DNA from 2 places in the Pseudomonas sp. GW821-FHT02A08 genome. Region 1 is predicted to be linked to the other one. Evidence: predicted binding sites of a transcription regulator. Region 1 holds the regulator's gene; the other holds the start of a gene.
The links. Region 1 encodes sigma-54, which starts transcription at its own class of promoters, with help from an activator protein. Its sites were predicted from a motif close to ANTGGCATNNANNTTGCTNT; they were not measured.
Positions count from the first base shown of each region.

Region 2: flhA (flagellar biosynthesis protein FlhA) is a predicted target of sigma-54. The motif match lies at 2,546-2,565, and genes of this name have one in related genera.

Region 1 covers NZ_JBWKWD010000019.1:50,850-54,787, reverse strand. Annotated here, with positions in the region: gene lptC (LPS export ABC transporter periplasmic protein LptC) at 1-310, shown strand, start outside; gene lptA (lipopolysaccharide transport periplasmic protein LptA) at 297-845, shown strand; gene lptB (LPS export ABC transporter ATP-binding protein) at 845-1,570, shown strand; gene AC07W4_RS15155 (RNA polymerase factor sigma-54) at 1,816-3,309, shown strand; gene hpf (ribosome hibernation-promoting factor, HPF/YfiA family) at 3,384-3,692, shown strand; gene ptsN (PTS IIA-like nitrogen regulatory protein PtsN) at 3,705-3,938, shown strand, end outside.
Region 2 covers NZ_JBWKWD010000017.1:59,854-63,791, forward strand. Annotated here, with positions in the region: gene flhF (flagellar biosynthesis GTPase FlhF) at 1-345, opposite strand, end outside; gene flhA (flagellar biosynthesis protein FlhA) at 357-2,486, opposite strand; gene AC07W4_RS14190 (cytochrome b) at 2,714-3,268, shown strand; gene flhB (flagellar biosynthesis protein FlhB) at 3,361-3,938, opposite strand, start outside.

The DNA.
Region 1 (3,938 bases):
GAATGTGTTCCGCGGCACTGAATTCCCGTGGCACGTCCAGAGCCTGCGCGGCGAGGTCAACCCTGATGGCACACAGGTCGAACTGATCGATGACGTGCGTATCACGCGCTTCGACGAGAAAAACCGCAAGACCCTGATCACCAGCACCCGCATGACCGTGTTCCCGCAGCAGCAATATGCGCAGACCGAGCAAGACGTTAGAATCGACGGCGCTGGCGGTGTATCGACTGGCAAGGGAATGAAAGCGTATTTGAAAGAAAGCAGGATACACCTGCTATCGAACGTAAGAGGACAGTATGAGGCTCGTTAAAACCCTCCCGATTTTGCTCAGTCTGGGCGCAGCACTGGGAAGCGTGAGCGCCTGGGCTCTGCCGGAAGATCAACAGCAGCCTATCCGCATTCAGGCCGACGATGCCCAACTGGACGACAAGCAAGGTATTGCCACCTATAAGGGTGACGTGATCATCACCCAAGGCTCGATGAAGGTGACAGGCAACACCGTTACCATCACCCGCACCCCGACTGGTGACATTGACGTAGTGACCTCGGTGGGCAACCTGGCGTACTTCGAGCAATTGCAAACGGCTGGCGATACCAAGCCTGTCCAGGGCTGGGGCGTGACGATCCAGTATCACGCCACGCAAAATCGCGTCGTACTGATCGACAAGGCCAAGGTTGTCGACAAGGACAACAACGTCACCCAAGGCGAGAAAATTGTCTACGACACGGACAAGAAACTCGCCAGCGCCGGTCGCGCCACAGGCAGCAAGATCACCGAGTCGCGCCCGCGTATCGACATGGTGATCCAGCCGAAGAAGAAAACCGACGAGAAAAAGGCCCAGTAATGGCAACTCTGAAAGCTCAGCATCTGGCCAAGAGCTACAAGAGCCGCCAGGTCGTGCGTGACGTCAGCCTGTCCATCGACAGCGGCCAGATCGTCGGCCTGCTTGGCCCGAACGGCGCCGGCAAGACCACCTGCTTCTACATGATCGTCGGCCTGGTGCAAGCCGATCAGGGCCGCGTCCTGATCGATGACCTGGACGTCAGCCACCAGCCGATGCACGGCCGTGCAAAGGCCGGTATCGGCTACCTGCCGCAAGAAGCATCGATCTTCCGCAAACTGTCGGTGGCCGACAACATCATGGCCATCCTCGAGACCCGCAAGGAACTCGACAAGGCCGGCCGTCGCAAGGAACTGGAAAGCCTGCTGCAGGAGTTCCACATCAGCCACATCCGCGACAACCTGGGCATGAGCCTGTCCGGCGGCGAGCGCCGTCGCGTGGAAATCGCCCGTGCCCTGGCCACCAACCCGAAATTCATCCTCCTCGATGAACCCTTCGCCGGTGTGGACCCGATTTCGGTCGGCGACATCAAGCAGATCATTCACCACCTCAAGGCCAAAGGCATTGGCGTGCTGATCACGGACCACAACGTTCGTGAAACCCTGGATATCTGTGAAACCGCCTATATCGTCAATGACGGCCAACTGATCGCCGAAGGCGACGCAGAGACAATCCTGGCCAACGACCTGGTCAAGGAAGTGTATCTGGGCCATGAGTTCCGCCTGTAAACGCTGAGCCGTGCCCAGGCATCTGCCCGGGCACCCGGCCAGCCACTCACCAGCGCCTCGTGCCGACGAGCGTGGTCAGCCCCCGACAAGGGCAGCGCAGCAACACAAATTTATAGTTTTTTATTGTTACAGCGCTCTAGGCAAACCCTTTAGTTTCAGGCATATAATTTGCTTAAGTTTGGCGCCCCGGCGCCCTGTAGTGGATGGCGCATGTGCGCCGGCGAATAAGGTGTTAAGCCCCTGCCATGAAACCATCGCTAGTCTTGAGAATGGGCCAGCAGCTGACGATGACACCGCAGCTGCAACAGGCCATCCGCCTGCTCCAATTGTCGACCCTGGACCTGCAACAGGAAATCCAGGAGGCCCTGGAGTCCAATCCGATGCTCGAACGCCAGGAAGAAGGCGACGACTTCGACAATTCCGACCCCTTGGCCGACAACGCCGAACAAAAGCCCAACACTGACATCCAGGAGCCCTCCTACCAGGAAAGCGCCCCGACGGTTGATAACCTCGATGAGGGTGACTGGAACGAGCGTATTCCCAACGAACTCCCCGTCGACACCGCGTGGGAAGACGTTTACCAGACCAGCGCCAGCAGCCTGCCCAGCAATGATGATGACGAGTGGGACTTCACCACCCGCACCTCGGCCGGCGAAAGCCTGCAGAGCCACTTGCTGTGGCAACTGAACCTGGCCCCGATGTCCGACACCGATCGCCTGATCGCCGTGACCCTGATCGACTGCATCAACAATCAGGGCTACCTGGACGAAACCCTCGAGGAAATCCTCGAAGCCTTCGACCCGGAACTGGACATCGAGCTGGACGAAATCGAAGCCGTCCTGCATCGCATCCAGCAATTCGAGCCTGCCGGCATCGGCGCCCGCAACCTGGGCGAATGCCTGCTGCTGCAATTGCGCCAGCTGCCTGCCAAGACCCCTTGGCTGGCCGAGGCCAAGCGCCTGGTCACCGATTACATCGACCTGCTTGGCAGCCGCGACTACAGCCAGTTGATGCGTCGCATGAAGCTCAAGGAAGACGAACTGCGCCAGGTCATCGAGCTGGTTCAGAGCCTCAACCCTCGCCCGGGCTCGCAGATCGAGTCCACAGAAGCCGAGTATGTCGTTCCTGACGTCATCGTGCGCAAGGACAACGAGCGCTGGCTGGTCGAGCTCAATCAGGAGTCGGTGCCACGACTGCGGGTCAATGCCCAGTACGCCGGTTTCGTGCGCCGCGCCGACACCAGCGCCGACAATACCTTCATGCGCAATCAGTTGCAGGAGGCCCGCTGGTTCATCAAGAGCCTGCAAAGCCGCAATGAAACCCTGATGAAGGTTGCCACCCAGATCGTCGAGCATCAGCGCGGGTTCCTCGAATATGGCGACGAAGCCATGAAGCCGCTGGTCCTGCATGACATCGCCGAAGCGGTCGGCATGCATGAATCGACGATTTCACGGGTGACCACCCAGAAGTTCATGCACACCCCCCGGGGCATTTATGAACTGAAGTACTTTTTTTCCAGCCACGTAAGCACCTCCGAAGGCGGCGAATGCTCGTCTACGGCGATCCGGGCGATCATCAAAAAACTGGTTGCAGCGGAAAATCAGAAAAAGCCGTTGAGTGACAGCAAGATCGCTGGTTTACTGGAGGCACAAGGCATTCAGGTGGCTCGCCGCACCGTCGCCAAGTACCGCGAATCCCTCGGGATCGCGCCTTCGAGCGAACGCAAGCGGTTGATGTAGGGCCACGCCACAGCGTTCCAGTGGTAGATCATCTGATCTACCGCTTTATGCACTGGCAACGAAGGAGAAGCTGTATGCAAGTCAACATCAGTGGACACCAACTGGAAGTGACCGAACCTCTTCGCACCTACATCGGCGAAAAACTCGAACGATTGGAGCGACATTTCGACAAGATCACTAATGTGCAGGTCACGATGACCGTCGAAAAACTGAAGCAGAAAATCGAAGCCACGCTGCATATTCCCGGGAATGAAGTGGTCGCCAACGCGGAACATACCGATATGTATGCCGCGATCGACGCACTCACCGACAAGCTGGATAAACAACTCAAAAAGCATAAGGAAAAGACCCAGAGCCTCCTCCAGGGCGCAACCGGTCGTTAACACTCCCTACCCATGATCCGACTTGAAAGTATCCTGACCCCCGGCCGTTCCCTGGTGAACGTGCCGGGAGGCAGTAAAAAGAAAGCCCTCGAACAAATTGCCAATCTGATCGCCCGCGAAGTGCCGGCCCTGGAGATGCAAGATGTCTTCGAGGCATTGATCGCCCGTGAAAAACTCGGCTCCACCGGGTTTGGCAATGGCATCGCCATTCCACATTGCCGCCTCAAGGGCTGTGTTTCGCCCATC
Region 2 (3,938 bases), on a different contig from region 1:
ACGGGGTTCGGCGCAGGTCGGTTCGATCAGCGGCTCGGCGGCGGTCAACGGCAAGCCGGCGAACAACTGGCGATTGGTTGCATTGTCGCTCTCGCCATCGCCACGCAGGCTCAACTCGGCCTGGGCGGTGACGATCCGCGACTGAGTCTTGCGCAGCTCGTCTTCGAGCTCCATGTTCGGAACCCGCGGCGCCAGCGCCGACAGCTTGTAATCCAGCGCAGCCGTCAGTTCGACACCCCCGGCGATCCGGCGGTTGCCAATGATGGCGGCATCAGCGCCCAGCTCATCGCGAACCAGCTTCATGGCCTGACGCATATCGGCGGCGAAAAAACGCTTAACTTGCATAAACCACTACCTCAGCCGTTGGGCCCTACTGTCGCAACGATGGTCACTTGCTTGTTGTCAGGAATTTCCTGGTAAGCCAACACGTGCAAACCCGGGACTGCGAGCCGGCCGAATCGCGAGAGCATCGCGCGAACCGGACCGGCCACCAGCAGAATCACCGGCTGACCTTGCATCTCCTGACGCTGCGCCGCGTCGATCAACGAACGTTGCAGTTTCTCGGCCATGCTTGGCTCCAGCAGAACGCCCTCTTCCGAGCCTTGTCCTGCCTTTTGCAGACTATTGAGCAATATCTGTTCCAACCTTGGCTCCAGCGTGATGACTGGCAGCTCCGACTCAGTGCCTACAATGCTTTGGACGATTGCGCGGGATACGCCAACCCGCACGGCAGCCACCAGCGCGGCGGTATCTTGACTCTTGGCGGCATTGTTGGCGATCGCCTCGGCAATGCTGCGGATATCGCGCACAGGCACTTGTTCGGCCAACAGCGCTTGCAGCACCTTGAGCAGTTGCGACAGCGAAACCACACCCGGCACCAGCTCCTCGGCCAGTTTTGGCGAGCTTTTGGCCAGCAATTGCATGAGTTGCTGTACTTCTTCGTGACCGATCAGTTCACTGGAATGCTTGTAGAGTATCTGGTTCAGGTGGGTAGCCACTACTGTACTGGCATCCACCACCGTATAACCGAGGGATTGCGCCTGGGCGCGCTGGCTGATTTCGATCCAGACCGCCTCCAGGCCGAAAGCCGGATCTTTGGCGGTAATGCCGTTGAGCGTGCCGTAGACCTGCCCCGGGTTGATCGCCAACTCGCGATCCGGGTAGATCTCCGCTTCGGCCAGGATCACCCCCATGAGGGTCAGGCGATAGGCACTTGGCGCCAGGTCGAGGTTGTCGCGAATATGCACCGTGGGCATCAGGAAGCCCAGATCCTGGGACAGCTTCTTGCGCACGCCCTTGATCCGCGCCAGCAACTGGCCGCCCTGGTTACGATCCACCAATGGAATCAGGCGATAACCCACTTCCAGGCCGATCATGTCGATCGGTGTCACGTCATCCCAGCCAAGCTCCTTGGTTTCCTGGGCGCGGGCCGGCGACGGTAGCAACTCCTGCTGGCGCTTGACCTCTTGCAGAGCCTGCACCTTGGCGACGTTCTGCTTTTTCCAGAACAGGTAAGCGCCACCGGCCGCCAGGGCCGCCATGCTCAGGAACGAGAAGTGCGGCATGCCGGGCACCAGGCCCATGACCGCCATCAAACCGGCTGCCACCGCCAGCGCCTTGGGCGAGGCGAACATCTGGCGATTGATTTGCTTGCCCATGTCTTCCGAACCGGACGCACGGGTCACCATGATCGCCGCTGCTGTCGATAACAACAGTGATGGCAATTGCGCCACCAAACCGTCACCGATGGTCAACAGCGCATACACCTTGCCGGCGTCGCCGAAGGTCATGCCGTGCTGGAAGATGCCGACCGCCATGCCGCCGATCAGGTTGATGAACAGGATCAACAGGCCGGCGATGGCGTCGCCACGGACAAATTTGCTGGCACCGTCCATGGAACCGTAGAACTCGGCTTCCTGAGCCACTTCCGAGCGACGGGCCTTGGCCTGGGCCTGATCGATCAGGCCGGCGTTAAGGTCGGCGTCGATCGCCATTTGCTTGCCGGGCATCGCATCGAGGGTGAATCGCGCGCTCACCTCGGAAATCCGCCCAGCCCCCTTGGTCACCACGACGAAGTTGATGATCATCAAGATCGCGAAGACCACGATACCGACCACATAGTTACCGCCGATCACCACCTCACCGAAGGCCTGGATCACCTTGCCGGCGGCGGCATGGCCATCCTGGCCGTGAAGCATCACCACCCGCGTGGAGGCCACGTTCAACGCCAGGCGCAACAGCGTCGCCACCAGCAAAATGGTCGGGAACACCGCGAAATCCAACGGCCGCAAAGCGTAGACGCACACCAGCAGCACGACGATGGACAGGGCAATGTTGAAGGTGAAGAACACGTCCAGCAGGAACGGCGGCACCGGCAACATCATCATCGCCAGCATGACCAGCAGCAACAGCGGCACGCCCAGATTGCCTCGACTGAGGTCGGCAACGTTTGTGCGGGCACTGTTGATTAACTGAGAGCGATCCACCGGTTTTCCCCGTTCCTTTAAAGCAAACTTTTGACGCCTGAAGCGGGCGCAGGGCGGCTATTGCAAGAAGCTTTCCAACTTTTGCAAAGGGGCGAAACAGAGGGTTTTCGCAGGCCGCGATCTCTAGATGTTGAGCCCGCCTACCTAATAGTCGGTTAATGCACCCCCTCCAACATCGCGTTCCAGGCTCCAAATTGACAAAACCTTGAACAAGGAGGAAAGCAACGATGCCGAAGGCTAAAACCACGGAATACACCAACACTGCCAAGTGGCTGCACTGGGGAATGGCACTTGTCTGGATGGGCAGTTGGGCGCTGGGGATCCTGGCCACGCACTGGCGTGATGAACTGAACCCCAACCACGAACTCACTTTCTTGCACAAGGCATTGGCTAGCACCCTGCTTTTCATGATTGTCGTGCGAGTTGCCTGGCGACTGAAGAATCCGCCTCCAGCGCTGCCAGACCACATGAGCGGACTGATGAAACAAGGCGCGATGATTGGTCACATCTTGCTTTACGCCATTGTGCTGATTGCCTTACCCCTTTCAGGCTGGTACTGGAGCTCGGTTGCAGACAAACCGATTCTTGTGGCGGGACTGTTTCTTTTACCGCCACTGGTTGCCCCTGATCCCGACCTCTACGACCTGGCCAAATACATTCATACCTGGACATCGTGGTGCTGTGGCGCACTGGTCGGCGGGCATCTGCTGGTGGCAGTAAAACACCACTGTATCGACAAGGACGACGTCCTCGCCGGAATGTTACTCAAAATCAGGCGCTGAGCTGAAAAGGCCAGCGCAGGCCAGTGCGGCTTGCGCAGAACCCTGTGGGAGCGGGCTTGCCCGCGAAGGGGGCATCAGCGACAGCGCGAAACTCAAGAATCCCGGCGCAAATCCGGCGGAATCGGCAAATCATCCTTGAGCGGATCAGGCCGCTTGCCCTTACCCGCCCGATACTGTCGAATCTGATAAACGTAAGCCAACACCTGAGCCACCGCGAGATACAGCCCGCCAGGAATTTCCTGCTCAAGCTCGGTGGAGTAGTAGATCGAGCGCGCCAGCGCTGGCGACTCCAGCAGCAAAATCTCGTTGGCCGCCGCGATCTCGCGGATCTTCAGGGCCAGGAAGTCGCTACCCTTGGCCAGCAATACCGGCGCATTGCCCTTTTCCGGGTCGTACTTGAGGGCCACGGCGTAGTGGGTCGGGTTGGTGATGACCACGTCGGCCTCGGGAATGGCGGCCATCATCCGGCGTTGGGACATCTCGCGTTGCAGCTGCCGGATCCGCTGCTTGACCTCCGGCCGCCCCTCCTGGTCCTTATGTTCGTCACGCACTTCCTGCTTGGTCATGAGCAGTTTCTTGTGGCTTTCCCAGAGCTGAACCGGCACATCCACCGCCGCGATCAGGATCAGCCCGCAAGCCATCCACAACGTGCTCCAGCCCACCACTTGCA